DNA from 2 places in the Pseudomonas sp. LB1P83 genome. Region 2 is predicted to be linked to the other one. Evidence: riboswitches for the same ligand, from Rfam matches in the RefSeq annotation. Region 2 holds a riboswitch; the other holds the start of a gene.
What was found. A riboswitch is a leader RNA that binds a small molecule or an ion and turns the genes downstream of it on or off. The one in region 2 is predicted to bind cobalamin.

Region 1 (8,277 bases), 950 kb from region 2:
CGCAGCGAATACCGCATCGCTGCCGTTTTCCAGGACTGATTCAGTGGCGGCGCGAGCGACTTCGGTTTTATCCAGTTCACTGGTCTGACGGCTGACCAGATAGCCGACACGGATGCGCGCCTCATCCAGATCATCGCTGCGCAGGGCCTTGGCCACCGGTTCGACGTGTTCGCCGAGGCTGCGCATGCCGAGGGCGCAATAGAGCGCGAGAATCTCGACGATCCAGCCGACATAAGGCGCCCAGGAAAACGCCGTGGCCAGCAAGGTCAGCGGCACGACTGCAATCACCCAGGCGGTGACGCCGTGACTGCGCCAGCCACGCCCCTCACCATTGAAACGTTGCTCGATGCGGTCGGCAAAACGGCCGAACGCCACCAGCGGATGCCAGCGTTTGGGTTCACCCAGCAGCGCGTCCAGCGCCACCGCGGCGACACTCAATAACGCCACACTCATTGACTCACCCCCCAATAATTTTCATACAGCAACTCACTGAGCGGACGCGCCTGCGCCCACCCTTCGAGTACCAGCATCGGCGCCGGATAGAATTCCTTGACCGGGCCGAGGCAAAGAACCGCCAATGGCTTGGCCCCGGGCGGCAAACCCAGCAGATCCGCCAACGCTTGCGGCTCGAACAGCGACACCCAGCCCATGCCCAGACCTTCGGCGCGGGAGGCCAGCCAAAGGTTCTGGATCGCGCAGGACAACGACGCCATGTCCATTTCCGGCAAAGTGCGACGCCCGAAGATGTGGCGCTCGCGATCGTCCATCAGCGCGGCGACCAGCACCTCGGCGCAATCGTTGATGCCTTCGACCTTGAGCTTCATGAATTCGTCGGTGCGCTCGCCGAGGGCTTCGGCGGTGCGGATGCGTTCTTCTTCCACCAACTGCTGGATCTTGCCGCGCAGTGTGCGGTCGCTGATGCGGATGAAACGCCAGGGTTGCATCAGGCCCACGCTGGGGGCCTGATGGGCGGCTTCGAGCAGGCGCCGTAATAACTCGGGCTCGACGGTGCCGCCGCTGAAGTGGCGCATGTCGCGGCGTTCGCCGATGGCTCGATAAACTGCGTCGCGTTCGGCCTGGCTGAATGCGTTGTCAGTCATGGCCTCTTAGCGAGCAGGCTCGCTCCCACATCAGATGGAGTTCTGCCTGACGAAACGCGGTCCCCTGTAGGAGTGAGCCTGCTCGCGATGGCTGTCTCACGGTCAGGCACAAACAATGCGGCAACCGCCGATGGATTGGACGGAAAATAAAAGTGCACATAAGAAGCCGTCATCCGCCCCTCACGATAAACCGCCTCCGCCCCACGCCCGCCATTCGGGCTCAACCCACGAGCAATCGGCTCAAGCTCGGTGCTGGTCAGCGAGTGGTGATAGGTGTGCCCGCGCAACGAACCTTCCGGCAACTCAACCGCTTGCAACGCCAGCGCAGCCAGGCGTTTCTGCATCACCGCATCACCGGCCAGCAAACCCACCAGTTCAGCGCGAGTGCCTTCGACGTCGGTCAACGAATCAAGCAGGTACAACATCCCACCACACTCGGCCAACAACGGTTTGCCGGCGGCATGATGGGCGCGGATCGCATTCAGCATCGAGGTGTTCTGTGACAGCGCCACATGGTGCAATTCCGGATAACCGCCTGGTAGATAAAGGCTGTCAGCCTCTGGTAAATCAGCATCGCGGATCGGCGAGAAAAACAGCAATTCGGCGCCCATCGCCCGCAGCAGATCCAGGCTCGCACCGTAGGTGAAGGCAAACGCTTCATCACGGGCCACGGCGATTCGCACACCGGCCAGCAAAGGCTCAGCGACAATCATTTCAGGCGCGGCGAATTCCACGGCGGGCGGCAGCGCCACATCGCAACTGCTGGCCAGCGATTCGGCCGCCGCATCGAGGCGCAGGTCGAGATCGTTCAACTCGCTGGCCTGGACCAGACCGAGATGACGACTCGGCAGTTCAATCCCGGTCTCGCGCGACAACGCGCCGTACCAGCGCAAACCTTCGGTCAGGCTGCCTTCGAGCAATTGCGCATGACGCAACGTGCCAACACGATTGGCCAACACACCGGCAAACGGCAAGTCCGGCTGATACTTCGCCAACCCCAGCGCCAGCGCACCGAACGTCTGCGCCATGGCCGTGCCGTCGATCACACCGAGCACCGGCACACCGAAGTGCCGCGCCAGGTCAGCGCTGGACGGCGTGCCGTCGAACAGCCCCATGACGCCTTCGATCAGGATCAGGTCGGCTTCACCGGCGGCTTCCCACAACAGTCGGCGACTTTCCTGCTCGCCGACCATCCACATGTCCAGTTGATACACCGGCGCACCGCTGGCGCGCTCGAGAATCATCGGGTCGAGAAAGTCCGGGCCGCACTTGAACACGCGAACCTTGCGCCCCTGATTGCGATGCAAACGGGCCAGCGCGGCGGTGACGGTGGTCTTGCCCTGACCGGAGGCCGGCGCGGCAATCAGCACCGCCGGGCAATGACGTGGTTGCTTCACAGCTCGACGCCTTTTTGCGCTTTGATCCCGGCCTGGAACGCGTGCTTGATCACACCCATTTCGGTGACCGTGTCGGCCAGCTCGATCATCTCCGGCTTGGCGCCGCGACCGGTGACCACCACGTGTTGCATTGGCGGACGCGCCTGCAGATCAGTGAGTATTTGATCGAGGTCGAGGTAACCGTGCTTGAGGGCGATGTTCAGCTCATCCAGCACCACCAGGCCGATCGATGGATCGCGCAGCAGTTCGCGGGACACTTCCCAAGCAGCTTCGGCAGCGGCGATGTCACGCTGGCGGTCCTGGGTTTCCCAGGTGAAGCCCTCGCCCATCACATGAAAACGCACCTGCTCCGGGAAGCGGCGGAAGAACAATTCTTCGCCAGTGCTGTTGCGCCCCTTGATGAACTGCACCACACCACACTGCATGCCGTGGCCCATGGACCGCGCAAGCATGCCGAACGCCGAACTGCTCTTGCCTTTGCCGTTGCCGGTCAGCACCAGCAGCAGGCCGCACTCATTCGGCGAGTTGGCAATGCGTTCGTCGATCACGGCTTTTTTGCGCTGCATGCGCGCCAGATGGCGTTCGTCACGATCAGGGGAATCAGTCATGGGGGAGCTCTCCGTTGAGGCTGGATAACGGCGGGCAGGCACAAGAATAGACGGCAAGAAGCCTGGCATCGCCCACCGTGATGCCGTTGGATGAATCAGGCCGGTCTCCGGGCTCACGAGCGGCTTGCGCCCGACTGCGCGCCTTCCCATGTCGTCGACACAGTGGCTCAAGGCGCAGTCTTCACTCATTTACCGTTGCGGGGGCAGCGCCGGGATCATGACACTTCGTCGCTTGAAGGTAGTCACTCACCGGCTTCCCTGTTTCACTCTGTCGGCCACCGCCACAGAGCACCTGAAACAAGCCGCGAAGGTTAGAGGGTTGGGGGTGGAGCGTCAATTGAAGACAAAGCGCGGGCGAGCGATATACTGCCGCCGATTAATTTTCTGACACCCGACTTGCACCACACTGTCAGCAGTGATATCAACGCGCCATAACCCAACATCACAATTACAAGGGTAAGCAACATGCAAGGCATGATCATCAGCAATCCGAAGCTGGAATTCCTGCGGCCGGTGCTGGAACGCTGGTTTGACTGTATCGACCGCTACAACGTCGTGCGCGGCGATAACGATACCCCTTACTGGTACGACGAAAAAGCCAATCTCGGCCTGCTCTCCGCCGCGGCCTGGATGGCGGAAATGGTCACGCTGCAACAAGCGCCGACGCGCAAGCAGAGCGAAGAAGGTGAACGCAACGGTCGCGCCGACCTGCTTATCGCCACTCCTGAAGCCACCGCCGAACAACGCGCCTACCTTCAAGCCACTCAACGCTGGCCGCGGGTCAATAGCCTGAACCTGACTCAGGCACTGCAGGAGATCACCAGCGAGGCCAAGCGGATCAGCTATGCCAGCGACCTGAAAATCGGTTGCCTGTTCGTTGCGCCGCAAAAAGCTCAGCAGAGTGCTACACCGGAAGAACTCCAGGACATGCTCGACGACCTGCAAAAGGAACCCAGCTGCGCCGTAGCCTGGTATTTCCCGTACGCCTACCGCAAGCTGCGCAATGAAGCCGGCAACTACCATCCCGGCATCGCTGTCCTGCTCAAGGAAGCCCGCGGCTGACGGGTTGAACCATCGAACGTCTACTCTTCTCTATGATTACGTCAATGCATTCATAGGGAAGATCAGTAATGCGCAAACCCCAGCTCGTTTTCATCATCGCGCTCGCCGGAGGGCTCGCCGCCTGTGGTGAAACCTCCAGCCTGCAAGTCTCGGACGGCACAGGCCCGTCGCCCAAGCTGCCAGAACCGAATAAAACCCTGATCCCGACGGTGAACATCGCCCCGGCGATCGGCTGGCCTGAAGGTAAGAAACCCGTCGCCGCGGCAGGGACTCAAGTGGCGGCGTTTGCCGAAGGCCTCGATCATCCGCGCTGGCTCTATGTGCTGCCCAACGGCGACGTGCTGGTGGCGGAAACCAACGCACCACCCAAACCCGATGACGGCAAAGGTATTCGCGGCTGGGTCATGAAGAAAGTCATGGGCCGTGCCGGCGCTGGCGTCCCCAGCCCAAACCGCATCACGCTGCTGCGCGACAAGGATCACGACGGCGTCGCCGAAACCCGCACGGTGTTCCTGGAAAATCTCAACTCGCCGTTCGGCATGACCCTGGTCGGCAATGACCTGTACGTCGCCGACACCGACCGTTTGCTGCGCTTTCACTATGAAAACGGCGACACGGCGATCAAGTCGCCGCCGATCAAGGTGGTCGATCTGCCGGGTGGCACGCTGAATCACCACTGGACCAAAAACGTCATCGCCAGCAAGGACGGCAGCAAGCTGTACGTCACGGTAGGCTCCAACAGTAACGTCGGCGAAAACGGTCTGGATCAGGAAGAAGGTCGTGCGGCGATCTGGGAAGTGGATCGCGCCACCGGCAATCACCGGATCTTCGCCTCGGGCATTCGCAATCCAAACGGCCTGGCCTGGGAACCTCAGACCGGCGCCCTGTGGACGGCGGTCAATGAGCGGGACGAAATAGGCAGCGATCTGGTGCCGGACTACATCACTTCAGTGAAGGATGGCGGGTTTTACGGCTGGCCCTTCAGCTACTACGGCCAGCACGTCGACATTCGCGTCGAGCCGCAAAACCCCGACCTGGTGGCCAAGGCCATTGCGCCGGACTACGCAGTCGGCCCGCATACCGCGTCGCTGGGCCTGTCGTTTGCCGAGGGCACCACGCTTCCAGCGCAGTTCAAGGAAGGTGCCTTCATCGGCCAGCACGGCTCGTGGAACCGCAAGCCGCACAGTGGTTACAAAGTGATTTTCGTCCCGTTCGCGGGCGGCAAGCCGACCGGGCAACCGATTGATGTGCTCACGGGTTTCCTCAATGAGGATGAGAAAGCCATGGGCCGGCCGGTGGGCGTGGTGATTGATCAGCAGGGAGATTTGCTGGTTGCCGATGATGTGGGGAACAAGGTGTGGCGGGTGTCGACCGCGAAGTAGCTGCACCCGCCCTTGTAGGAGCGAGGCTTGCCCGCGAAGGCGTCGGCACATCCAACAGTGATGTTGCCTGACCTACAGCCTTCGCGGGCAAGCCTCGCTCCTACCAGGATCAGCGTTTGCGGCACAGAGTTAAACCATCTCCTAACGGCAACAACGACAGATCCACACGCGAGTCATCCTTCAAGGCGCGATTGAGCGCCTGGATGGCTCGGGTGTCTGCACTTTCGGGATTGTGCTCAAGCACTCGCCCGCTCCACAGCGTGTTGTCGAACACCGCCAGTCCGCCGACGCGCAGCAGGCGCAGTGCGTGTTCCAGATAGCCGGGGTAATTGGCTTTGTCGGCATCAATGAAGATCAGATCGAACTGCCCAGGCTGATCCAGCGTGGCGAGGGTTACCAGCGCAGGCGCCAGACGCAGATCAATTCGCTCGGCAAGCCCTGCTTCCTGCCAGTAACGGCGTGCGATCGCGTTGTAGTCACCGGGGATATCACAGCAGATCAGCGAACCGTCCTGCGGCAACGCAGCAGCCATGCACAAGGCGCTGTAACCAGTGAACGTGCCGACTTCCAGCAAGCGTTTTGCGCCGATGAGTTTGACCAATAACGCGAGGAACTGCCCCTGCTCCGGCGCCACCTGCCAGCGAGCCATGGGCAGCGCCTGGGTTTCTTCGCGCAAGCGCTTGAGCAGCGGCGTTTCCCTCAGGGAAACGTCGAGCAGGTATTGATACAGGGAATCGTCGAGATTAAGAGTGCGGGCGGTCATGACGACCTCTGCGAACTAGGGATTACGCGCCAGGTGCTCTGGCTGCAGAACACGCTTGGCGCTCAGATAAGCCTTCTGCCAGTAAGCCTTCGACAAGCTGTCGAGCTTCACCGTGCCCCCAGTGGCTGGCGCATGGACGAAGCGGCCTTCACCGACGTAGATACCGGCATGGCTGACCTGGGAGCCGCCATTGGTGGCGAAGAAGATCAAGTCACCGGTTTGCAGGCCTTCCTTGCCGACGCTGGCCGCTTGCATGCTGATCATTTCGCGGGTGGTACGCGGCAGGGAAATACCGGTGACATCACGGTAGACGTAACCGATCAGGCCGCTGCAATCAAAGCCCGAATCCGGCGTGTTACCACCCCAACGATACGGCGTGCCCACCAGGCCAAGCGCGCGGAACAGCACGTCTTCTGCCTCGGGGGAAAAGGGTTGCGGGTTACCGAAAACAATGGGGGCGCGAACCACCGTCGCAGGAGGCGGTGTGCGACTGGCGCAAGCGCTGAGCAGGGCTGCGAAGAGCATGATGGTGAGGCGGGCCGACATCGTCATTAGCAGAACATCCTGATCTGGCTGCGGCTTTTTCTGCCGGGAAGACAGAAAAGAAAACCGCCTGCGCAGGACGCAGGCGGTTTGCCATCAATAATAGATCTGGATTCTAGCGGCTATCGGCCAAACTTCAAGTAAGACTTTAAGTTCGCCTTACAAACTGTCCGCCTACTTCCTTGCGAAGAGGCTTTTTGTCGCCACTGACGTGGCGACAAGCTGAAGTTTTACTTGCGGGCGGTGACCACGGTCGGGGCCATAGCGAGTGCGCGCTTGGCTTCGATGAAGGTCTTGCTCCAGTAGCTGTCGCCCAGGCTATCGACCCGGACACCACCGCTTTTGCGGCTGCTGGAGTGGATGAACTGGTTGTCACCCAGGTAGATCCCGGCATGACTGACACGACCGCGACGACCATTGGTGGCGAAGAACAGCAGGTCACCCGGCTTCAGCGCGCTGCGAGAAACAAGTGGCGCGTCAACGTTGATCATTTCACGGGTGGAGCGCGGCAGGTTCATGCCGGCTTCTTCACGAAACAGATAACCGATGAAACCGCTGCAATCGAAACCGGCCTCGGAGGTGCCGCCGAAACGGTAACGGGTACCGATCAGGGACATGCCACGCTCGAGGATGCTGTCGGCCAGAACCGGAAGCTGGTAAGACTTGCCATCGGCGAAGTTTGCCAGTTCTTTATCGGTGGCCAAGCCGTCCTGGTAAAGATCTTCCTGGAAAAGAACGGAAGTAGACTGGGCGGTAACTGAATTCTTGACCTGCTGTTGTTGCTCTTGCTGGGTCACTGGAGAGTGAGCAGCGCAACCGAACAACAGGGTAACGAGTGCGAGAGGCACGAGGGGTGCGAAGCGCTTTAGCATGGGCACGACCGTGGCTGATAGTTGTAAAGAAGCCGAGACTATGCCCGCTATCATCCTCATTTGCAAATTCAATCGAACTTAATGTGACTTCCTGGTTTCGCGTTTACATCTAAGCGCTTAAGCCCATTTTAGACGCCTGCGCAGCCTACAACTTGTAGGAAAGCGGATTTTCTGACGCCTGAAATATGCCAAAACCCAAGCCAGGCTTGGGTTTTATCGGAATTTTTTACCAGCCCAGCGTTTCTTTCAGGAAAGGAATTGTCAGCTTGCGCTGAGCTTGAAGGGAGGCCTGATCGAGACGCTCAAGCAGCTCGAAAAGCGCACTCATGCTGCGGGTACCGCGAGTCAAAATAAAGTGCCCGACTTCATCGGTCAGGTGCAGGCCGCGACGGGAAGCACGCAGTTGCAAGGCGCGCAATTTGTCTTCGTCGGAGAGCGGACGCATCTGGAAGATCAGCGCCAGGGTCAGGCGCGACTTCAAGTCAGCCAGCTTCACCGGCAGTTCGCGCGGCGAGGTCGATGCAGCAATCAGCAGACGCCGACCGCTGTC
Region 2 (8,277 bases):
CAAATCGCACAAGTAGGTGTCCAGCCGCGGCAACCAGATCGCCGCATCGGCGTCGCTGTTGAGCTTTTCGTCCAGTTGCAGTTCACGGTCGATGTGCGTGTCGCGCACCAGTTGCAGAATGTCGCGCTGCAACTCCCGGGCACGGCGCGGGTCGAGCAATTGCGCTTCGTAATACTCGTCGGCCAGCAACTCAAGGTTGCGCAACGGGCCGTAGGTTTCGGCGCGGGTCAGCGGCGGCATCAGGTGGTCGATGATCACCGCCTGGGTGCGGCGCTTGGCCTGGGCGCCCTCGCCCGGGTCGTTGACGATGAATGGATAGATGTTCGGCAGCGGCCCGAGCAGCGCGTCCGGCCAGCAGTTTTCCGACAGCCCGACACCTTTGCCCGGCAGCCATTCAAGGTTGCCGTGCTTGCCAACGTGGATCACGCCGTGGGCGCCATAGGTGTTGCGCAGCCAGAAGTAGAACGCCAGGTAACCGTGGGGCGGCACCAGGTCCGGGTCGTGATACACCGCGCTCGGATCAACCTGATAACCCCGCGCCGGTTGAATACCGACAAAGGTCAGACCAAAGCGCAACCCGGCGATCATCATTCGTCCGTCACGGCACATCGGATCGCTGTCGGGCGTGCCCCAGCGCTCCAGCACGGCGTGCTGATTGGCCTCGGGCAAGGCGTTGAACATCCGCCGATAGTCGTCCAGCGCCTGGCTTTGCTGACAGGGACGCTGGTCGATCGTGTCGAGGTCGTTGCTGACGCCGCCGAGCAATTGTTGAATCAACGCAGTGCCGCTTTCCGGCAATTCGGCGGGCAACGGATAACCTTCGGTGTGCAGCGCACGCAGGATGTTCAGCGCGGCGGCCGGGGTGTCGAGGCCCACGCCATTGCCGATGCGTCCGTCGCGGGTCGGGTAGTTGGCGAGGATCAGCGCGATGCGTTTTTCGCGGTTCGGCACCCGGGCCAGATCGATCCAGCGCCGCGCCAGTTCGGCGACGAAATCCATGCGCTCCGGTTGCGCCCGATAGCACACCACGTCCGACTGACTGCGCTCGCTGCGCCACGCCAGGTCCTTGAAGCTGATCGGCCGGCTGATAATCCGCCCGTCCAGCTCCGGCAAGGCGATGTGCATTGCCAGGTCACGCGGGCCGAGGCCTTGCTCGCTGGCACGCCAGCCCGGCTCGTTGTCCTGAGCACAGATCGCCTGGATCACTGGGATGTTGCGACGAAACGGTCGCAAGTGCGGCGCTTCGGGGCTGGACTGGGCGAAGCCGGTGGTGTTGAGAATCACGCCCGCCTCGACTTCATCCAGCAGATCCTCGACCACCGTCAGGCAGCCGGGTTCTTTTAAACTGGCCAGCGCAATCGGCAAAGGGTTCAGGCCCGCGGCCTGCAAACGCTGGCAGAAAACATCGATAAAAGCGGTGTTCGCCGCCTGCAAATGCGAGCGATAAAACAGCACCGCTGCAACCGGTTGATCGGCCTGCCAGTCAGCTTGCCAATCGTGAAGGTCTGCGGGGCTTTTGTGCGGGTGGTAAATCGCCGTGCGCGGCAGGGTTTGCGGCTCGGCCCACACGTAATCGCGATCCAGCCAGCGATTGGCCAGGCAGCGGAAAAAATCCAGGGCATTGGCCATGCCGCCCTGACGCAAGAACTGCCAGAGGCGGTCGCGGTCGTTGGCAGCCACGCTGCTCAGGTCGCTGAGTTCCGGGTCCGGGCGATCATCGCCGGGCACCAGAATCAGCTGCACGCCACGCTGGGACAGCTCCACCAGACGTTCGACACCGTAACGCCAATAGGCGATGCCGCCGTGCAGCGAAATCAGTATCACCTTGGCGTGGCGCAGCACTTCGTCGACATACAGGTCGACCGACGCATGATTCTGCACCTGCATCGGGTTGGCCAGGCGCACGCTCGGGTAATCGTCCGGCAACTGTTGCGCCGCTTCGGCGAGCAGCGCCAGGCTGGAGTCACCGCTGCACAGGATCACCAGCTCGGCGGGGGTTTGTCCAAGGTCGGCAATGTTGTCATCCGACACGAAACCGCCGGGCTGGGTCCTGAGCAGGTGCATGGCTTAAGCGCTGAGCGCAGCGCGCAATTGCGCTTCGATTAGAATTCCGTCCAGTTCCTGGCCGATCAATACCAGGCGCGTGGCGCGCGCTTCATCGGCGCCCCACTGACGGTCGAAATGCTTGTCGAAACGCGTGCCCACGCCCTGGATCAGCAGGCGCATCGGTTTGTTCGGGATCGCGGCGAAACCTTTGACCCGCAGGATGCCGTGCTGAACCACCAGCTGGGTCAGCGCGTCCAGCAGCAGGCTTTCGTCGGCTTGCGGCAGTTCGATGGAGATCGAATCGAAGGCGTCGTGATCGTGATCGTCTTCACCTTCGTGGTGGTGATCGTGATGGCTGTGACGACTGTCGATGTGTTCTTCGGAACCGGCACCGAGGCCGATCAGCACGTCCAGTGGCACGCGCCCGCTGCTGGCTTCGATGACTTTTACCGCTGGCGGCAGTTCTTCGGCGACTTCCAGGCGCACACGGGCCAGGTCTTCAGGGCTGATCAAGTCGGCCTTGTTGAGGATCACCAGGTCGGCGCTGGCCAGTTGGTCGGCGAACAGCTCGTGCAGCGGCGATTCGTGATCCAGGTTCGGGTCGAGTTTGCGTTGGGCATCGACCTGGTCCGGGAACGCGGCGAAGGTGCCGGCGGCGACCGCTGGGCTATCGACCACGGTGATGACCGCGTCAACGGTGCAGGCGCTGCGGATTTCCGGCCACTGGAAGGCTTGAACCAAGGGCTTTGGCAAGGCCAGGCCGGAGGTTTCGATGAGGATGTGGTCGAGGTCACCGCGACGGGCGACGAGTTCGCGCATCACCGGGAAGAATTCTTCCTGGACGGTGCAGCACAGGCAGCCGTTGGCCAATTCGTAGACGCGACCGTTGGCTTCTTCTTCAGTGCAACCGATGGAGCACTGTTTGAGGATTTCACCGTCGATGCCCAGCTCGCCAAACTCGTTGACGATCACCGCGATGCGGCGGCCCTGGGCGTTGTCGAGCATGTGCCGCAGCAAGGTGGTTTTGCCCGAGCCGAGGAAGCCGGTAACGATGGTGACGGGGAGTTTGGCCAGTGTTTTCATCGGATGCCCTTTGGCAAGGTGGCGGGCATACGGGACGACAATCGCAGCGACGGGCGCGCGCGGAAGAGTTCGCCACCGGATCACCCCGCCCGGTTGTAGTGAGAATCTGTGTCGAGGCAGGTCTCCTGGCTGACGGTGTGCCGGGCGGTTGGCCTGGCATTCGCTGCGCCTTCCCGCGAACCCGTTGGACAGGGCTTGCAGTGGCGTGGCAGCGAACATCACCGTTCACAGTTGCGGGGGCAGCCGCGGCATCGACCGCGTTCCCTTCTTAGCTTCGGCAAATGCCGAAGAACCTCGAAAGCGCAAGGCTACGCATCGCGTCGGGGCGGGTCAATGTTCAGCTTGGTTCAGTGGTGACTGTGAGGGCCTCTTCGCGGGCAAGCCTCGCTCCTACAGGACCGCGACGCCCTTGTAGGAGCGAGGCTTGCCCGCGAAGGCGTCACCTCGGTCCGGGATCTGGCATTGAGAACCCATGCCAATTGACTCCCGCGCCCCGCCCATGCTCTCCTACACGCCTTGTTACGGGTGCCCTTCACAGGGTGAAACGGGAAACCGGTGAATCATGTGCTTTACTCAAAGCCATGTCAGTCCGGTGCTGCCCCCGCAACGGTAAGCGAGCGAAGCGTCAAATCCACTGTGCCAGCAGTTCGGCATGGGAAGGTGATGCTTGCAGGTTCAGGCGCAAGCCTTGGCCCCTCGTGAGCCCGGAGACCGGCCCGCAACACAAAGTGACCTTTACGATCACTGAATAACAAACCCGCGGTGGGTGGGCGCTGTTTGAACCTCTGCGTGCCCGACTCGCAGGGGTCTTCCATGCGCTCTATTCACCCGCTGACAGACCAGAGGGAAGCGCCATGTCGATCATCAGCAGCACTAGCCACACAACGGCCAGCACCACCACGACCCTGACTCAACGCCTGACCGCTGCCGTTTGCGCATCGATCCTTGGCGCGTGCCTTGTGTATTTCGCCGGTTTCTCGCACATCGAAGCGGTCCACAACGCCGCGCACGATACCCGTCACAGCTCCGCCTTCCCGTGCCATTGAGATCTGCTGACATGATCAAGCGTATTGCGCAAACCGCAGGTTTCACTGGGCTGCTGGCCGCCCTGTTGCTGACCCTGCTGCAGAGCTTCTGGGTCGCGCCGCTGATTCTGCAGGCCGAAACCTACGAAAAATCCGAGCCTGCCGCGGTTGAAGTTCACGAACACGCCGCGGGTGTCGCCGCTCACACTCACGATGCCGAAGCCTGGGAACCGGAAGACGGCTGGCAGCGCGTTTTGTCGACCACGGGCGGCAACCTGGTGGTAGCCGTCGGCTTCGCCCTGATGCTCGCCGGTCTCTACACCTTGCGTGCACCGACCAAAACCTCGCAGGGCTTGCTCTGGGGCCTGGCCGGTTACGCGACCTTCGTGCTGGCGCCGACCCTCGGCCTGCCGCCTGAACTGCCGGGCACTGCCGCGGCCGATCTGGCCCAACGGCAACTCTGGTGGATCGGCACGGCCGCTTCCACGGCTGTCGGCATCGCGCTGATTGTGTTCAGCCGCCACTGGCTGATGAAGATTCTGGGCGTGGCCATTCTGGCCGTTCCGCACGTGATCGGCGCGCCACAACCGGAAGTGCACTCGATGCTGGCCCCGGAAGCTCTGGAAGCGCAGTTCAAAATCGCTTCGCAGCTGACCAACGTCGCATTCTGGCTGGCCCTGGGCCTGATCAGCGCGTGGTTGTTCCGCCGCAAAAACGACGGCCAATACCACGCATGACAGATACCGGCACAGCGCCGACTTTAGTGGTCGGCCTGGGCTGCCAGCGCGGCTGCCCCGCCAGCACGCTGCGGGCGTTGCTCGATCAGGCATTACAGGCGCATAAAATCGAACTTCACCAGATCAAGGCCCTGGCCAGTATCGACTTGAAGCGTGATGAACCGGGCCTGGTCGAACTCGCCGAACAACTTGGGCTAGAAGTGACGTATTTCAGCAGTGAGCAACTGCAAGGTTACAAAGCGCAGCTCAGCCATCACTCGGACATCGCGTTCGAACGCACCGGCTGCTATGGCGTGGCGGAAAGTGCAGCCCTGGCCTTGGCCGAACATCTGGCCCAGGCACCGGCGAAACTGCTGATTTGCCGACAAAAATACGCCCAGGCCACCCTGGCATTGGCCTGCGTTGCGTAAGATCCGCGATAATCCCCGCCTTCGATCATGAGCAATCTTCATCTGAAGCCTTGCCCGCGCCCTTTTTCTGACAGACTCTTTTTTCAAAGGAACGGACGATGACCGTCTACTTCATTGGCGCAGGTCCCGGCGACCCGGAACTGATCACCGTCAAAGGCCAACGGCTGATTCGCAGTTGTCCGGTGATCATCTATGCCGGCTCTTTAGTGCCCGCCGCCGTGCTGGAAGGCCATTGTGCCGAACAGGTGGTCAACAGCGCGGAATTGCATCTGGAACAGATCATCGAACTGATCAAAACCGCCCATGCCAACGGCCAGGATGTGGCGCGGGTGCATTCGGGTGATCCGAGTCTTTACGGGGCGATTGGTGAGCAGATTCGTTATCTGCGCGAACTCGGGATTGCGTTTGAAATCATTCCCGGGGTCACGGCGACCGCCGCGTGTGCGGCGCTGCTGGGGGCTGAACTGACGTTGCCAGACGTTTCACAGAGCGTGATTCTGACTCGCTACGCCGACAAGACTGCGATGCCGGCCGGAGAAGAGCTGGGGAGTCTGGCTCAGCATGGGGCGACCATGGCGATTCATTTGGGCGTGAATCACTTAGAAAAAATCCTTGCTGAGCTGCTGCCACATTACGGCGCGGACTGCCCGATCGCGGTGATTCACCGGGCGACCTGGCCGGATCAGGATTGGGTGGTGGGGACGATTGCAGACATTGCCGAAAAGGTGGCGGCGAAGGGCTTTCGGCGCACGGCGTTGATTCTGGTGGGTCGGGTGTTGGGAAGTGATCAGTTCAGCGAGTCATCGCTGTATCGCGCAGGGCATGCGCATTTGTATCGCCCATAAAGCACCTGTGGCGAGGGAGCTTGCTCCCGCTGGACCGCGAAGCGGTCCCAACATCAGCCAACGCATTCATCACGGGAAAATGCATTAGCTGCATTGCGATTGCTTCGCAATCGAGCGGGAGCAAGCTCCCTCGCCACAGTGCCGTTTTTTCATTTCGCAGCGAACACCTTACTCAGTAGTAGGCGTTTTCTTTCTGCGTGTGATCGGTCACATCGCGAACACCCTTGAGCTCGGGAATGCGCTCGAGCAAGGTGCGCTCGATACCTTCGCGAAGGGTGACGTCTGCCTGGCCGCAGCCCTGGCAACCGCCGCCGAACTTCAACACGGCGATGCCGTCCTCGACCACATCGATCAGGCTGACCTGACCGCCGTGGCTGGCCAGCCCCGGGTTGATTTCGGTTTGCAGGTAGTAGTTGATGCGCTCGTTGACCGGGCTGTCGGCGTTGACCATCGGGACTTTGGCGTTTGGTGCCTTGATCGTCAGCTGGCCGCCCATGCGGTCGGTGGCGTAGTCGACTACCGCGTCGTCCAGGAAGGCTTCGCTGAACGAATCGATGTAAGCGGTGAAGCTTTTGAGCCCCAGCGCCGTGTCTTCAGGTTTCTCTTCGCCCGGCTTGCAGTAAGCAATGCAGGTTTCGGCGTACTGGGTGCCAGGCTGGGTGATAAAGACGCGGATGCCGATACCCGGGGTGTTCTGCTTGGAGAGCAGATCAGCCAGATAATCGTGTGCGGCGTCGGTGATGGTAATAGCGGTCATGGAAACTCCTCGCAGGCTTGGGCGCAGTTTACGCCAATCATCGCGCCGTACAAAGTCCTAGTATTTTTGTCGGGAAAGAGCCGCTGCGGACTGAAGAACCGTTTCGCCGTCAATCCGGGCTTTAAGCCACTGCTAGCTGCGTTTTTCTACAAATTCGTAACTTGCCCAGGACGCCAGACCGATAGTCGCCGCGCAAACGGCGAACATCACGTAGGGATTCACGCCATAACGCTGTGCGACAAATCCACCGGCAGACAGCACCAGCACGTGACCACCGCCCAGGCCGCGGCGGCGCGCAGGGCTTGTACAGAAATCAACATTGACCGCCCTCCCGACCTATAAATGCATACCACCGCAAATTCCTGTAGGAGCGAAGCTTGCTCGCGAAGGCGATCGACCTGCCAACAATGATGCTGAATGAACCGGCCTCTTCGCGAGCAAGCTTCGCTCCTACCAGGGGGGCGGCGGTGCCTATAGAATCCGACACCGTGCAGCGTTCAAAAGTCGATCAAAGATTCTCGTACCGGTTCATGTCCAGCACGCCCTCTTCCACTGGCTCGGTTTCGTGGAGGTAGCGACTCAGGTCATGGAAGTAAAACCAGAACTGCGGATGGCTGCGGCGAATACCCCAGCGCTCGACGATTTTCTCGAAGCGGTGCGCGTCTTTGGCGTTTTCCATTGCATCAACAAATGCCGGGACCTGGTCGGCGGGAACGCTGAACATGAAATTCGGGTAGCTGCTGAGCACGCCCGGAAAAATGGTCAACGTATCAAGCCCCGGCTGATAGCGCAGCGATTCACCGAGCAGGAAGGCCACGTTGCTGTGAGCCCGGTTGCGCAGCAGGCTGTAGACCTCGCGTTTGCCGCCAGCGGTTTCGATGCGCAGCATGGTCGCTTCCGGTAGCTGATCGATGACTCTCAAACCGGCCGCCGGGCGTGAAGTCAGGCGACTCAAGGCTTGCTCGGCGCTCTGCAAGTCCGGGTCGATGTTCGGCCGCGAGCAATAAGCACCGTCGCAACGATTGATCGGATCGGGCTTGGCGTTGAGCTCCCCATAACGGGACAGCAACTGCATCGCAAAGTCGCGCTTGGGGTCTTTCTCATCCAGTCTCAGCGCCGTCGGCGTGTCGTTGTCGATGGCTTCGTAATCCAGCCACATCTTGAATTGGCCGCCGCTCTGATACCAATCGTCGAGGTAATCGTCCCGAGAATCGGCCGGCATCAGACGCAGGAAATTCTGCTCGGCGCCGTTGCGGATCAGGTCGAAGTACAGCCGCGTCTGCGCTTGGTGAGAGACGTTACCGAACACGTCGAAGTTGACCGCCAACTGATAATAGGTGCGCTCCAGCAGCGGAAAGTCAAACAACCACATTG

Region 1: linked by a shared signal. The riboswitch ahead of cobO (cob(I)yrinic acid a,c-diamide adenosyltransferase) and the one ahead of cobW (cobalamin biosynthesis protein CobW) in region 2 are both predicted to bind cobalamin.

What each region holds. Positions count from the first base shown of each region.
Region 1 covers NZ_CM142709.1:1,546,199-1,554,475, reverse strand. Annotated here, with positions in the region: gene cbiB (adenosylcobinamide-phosphate synthase CbiB) at 1-453, opposite strand, end outside; gene bluB (5,6-dimethylbenzimidazole synthase) at 450-1,100, opposite strand; gene ACYZTY_RS07085 (cobyrinate a,c-diamide synthase) at 1,097-2,497, opposite strand; gene cobO (cob(I)yrinic acid a,c-diamide adenosyltransferase) at 2,494-3,105, opposite strand; cobalamin riboswitch at 3,187-3,416, opposite strand; gene ACYZTY_RS07075 (hypothetical protein) at 3,571-4,167, shown strand; gene ACYZTY_RS07070 (PQQ-dependent sugar dehydrogenase) at 4,236-5,549, shown strand; gene ACYZTY_RS07065 (O-methyltransferase) at 5,659-6,312, opposite strand; gene ACYZTY_RS07060 (C40 family peptidase) at 6,328-6,864, opposite strand; gene ACYZTY_RS07055 (C40 family peptidase) at 7,086-7,727, opposite strand; gene hda (DnaA regulatory inactivator Hda) at 7,954-8,277, opposite strand, start outside.
Region 2 covers NZ_CM142709.1:2,498,257-2,506,533, reverse strand. Annotated here, with positions in the region: gene cobN (cobaltochelatase subunit CobN) at 1-2,064, opposite strand, end outside; gene cobW (cobalamin biosynthesis protein CobW) at 2,068-3,129, opposite strand; cobalamin riboswitch at 3,228-3,441, opposite strand; cobalamin riboswitch at 3,636-3,863, shown strand; gene ACYZTY_RS11690 (CbtB domain-containing protein) at 3,984-4,175, shown strand; gene ACYZTY_RS11685 (CbtA family protein) at 4,187-4,891, shown strand; gene ACYZTY_RS11680 (cobalamin biosynthesis protein) at 4,888-5,301, shown strand; gene cobM (precorrin-4 C(11)-methyltransferase) at 5,400-6,146, shown strand; gene nfuA (Fe-S biogenesis protein NfuA) at 6,319-6,903, opposite strand; partial or broken gene ACYZTY_RS11665 (acyltransferase family protein) at 6,961-7,173, opposite strand; gene ACYZTY_RS11660 (fatty acid cis/trans isomerase) at 7,412-8,277, opposite strand, start outside.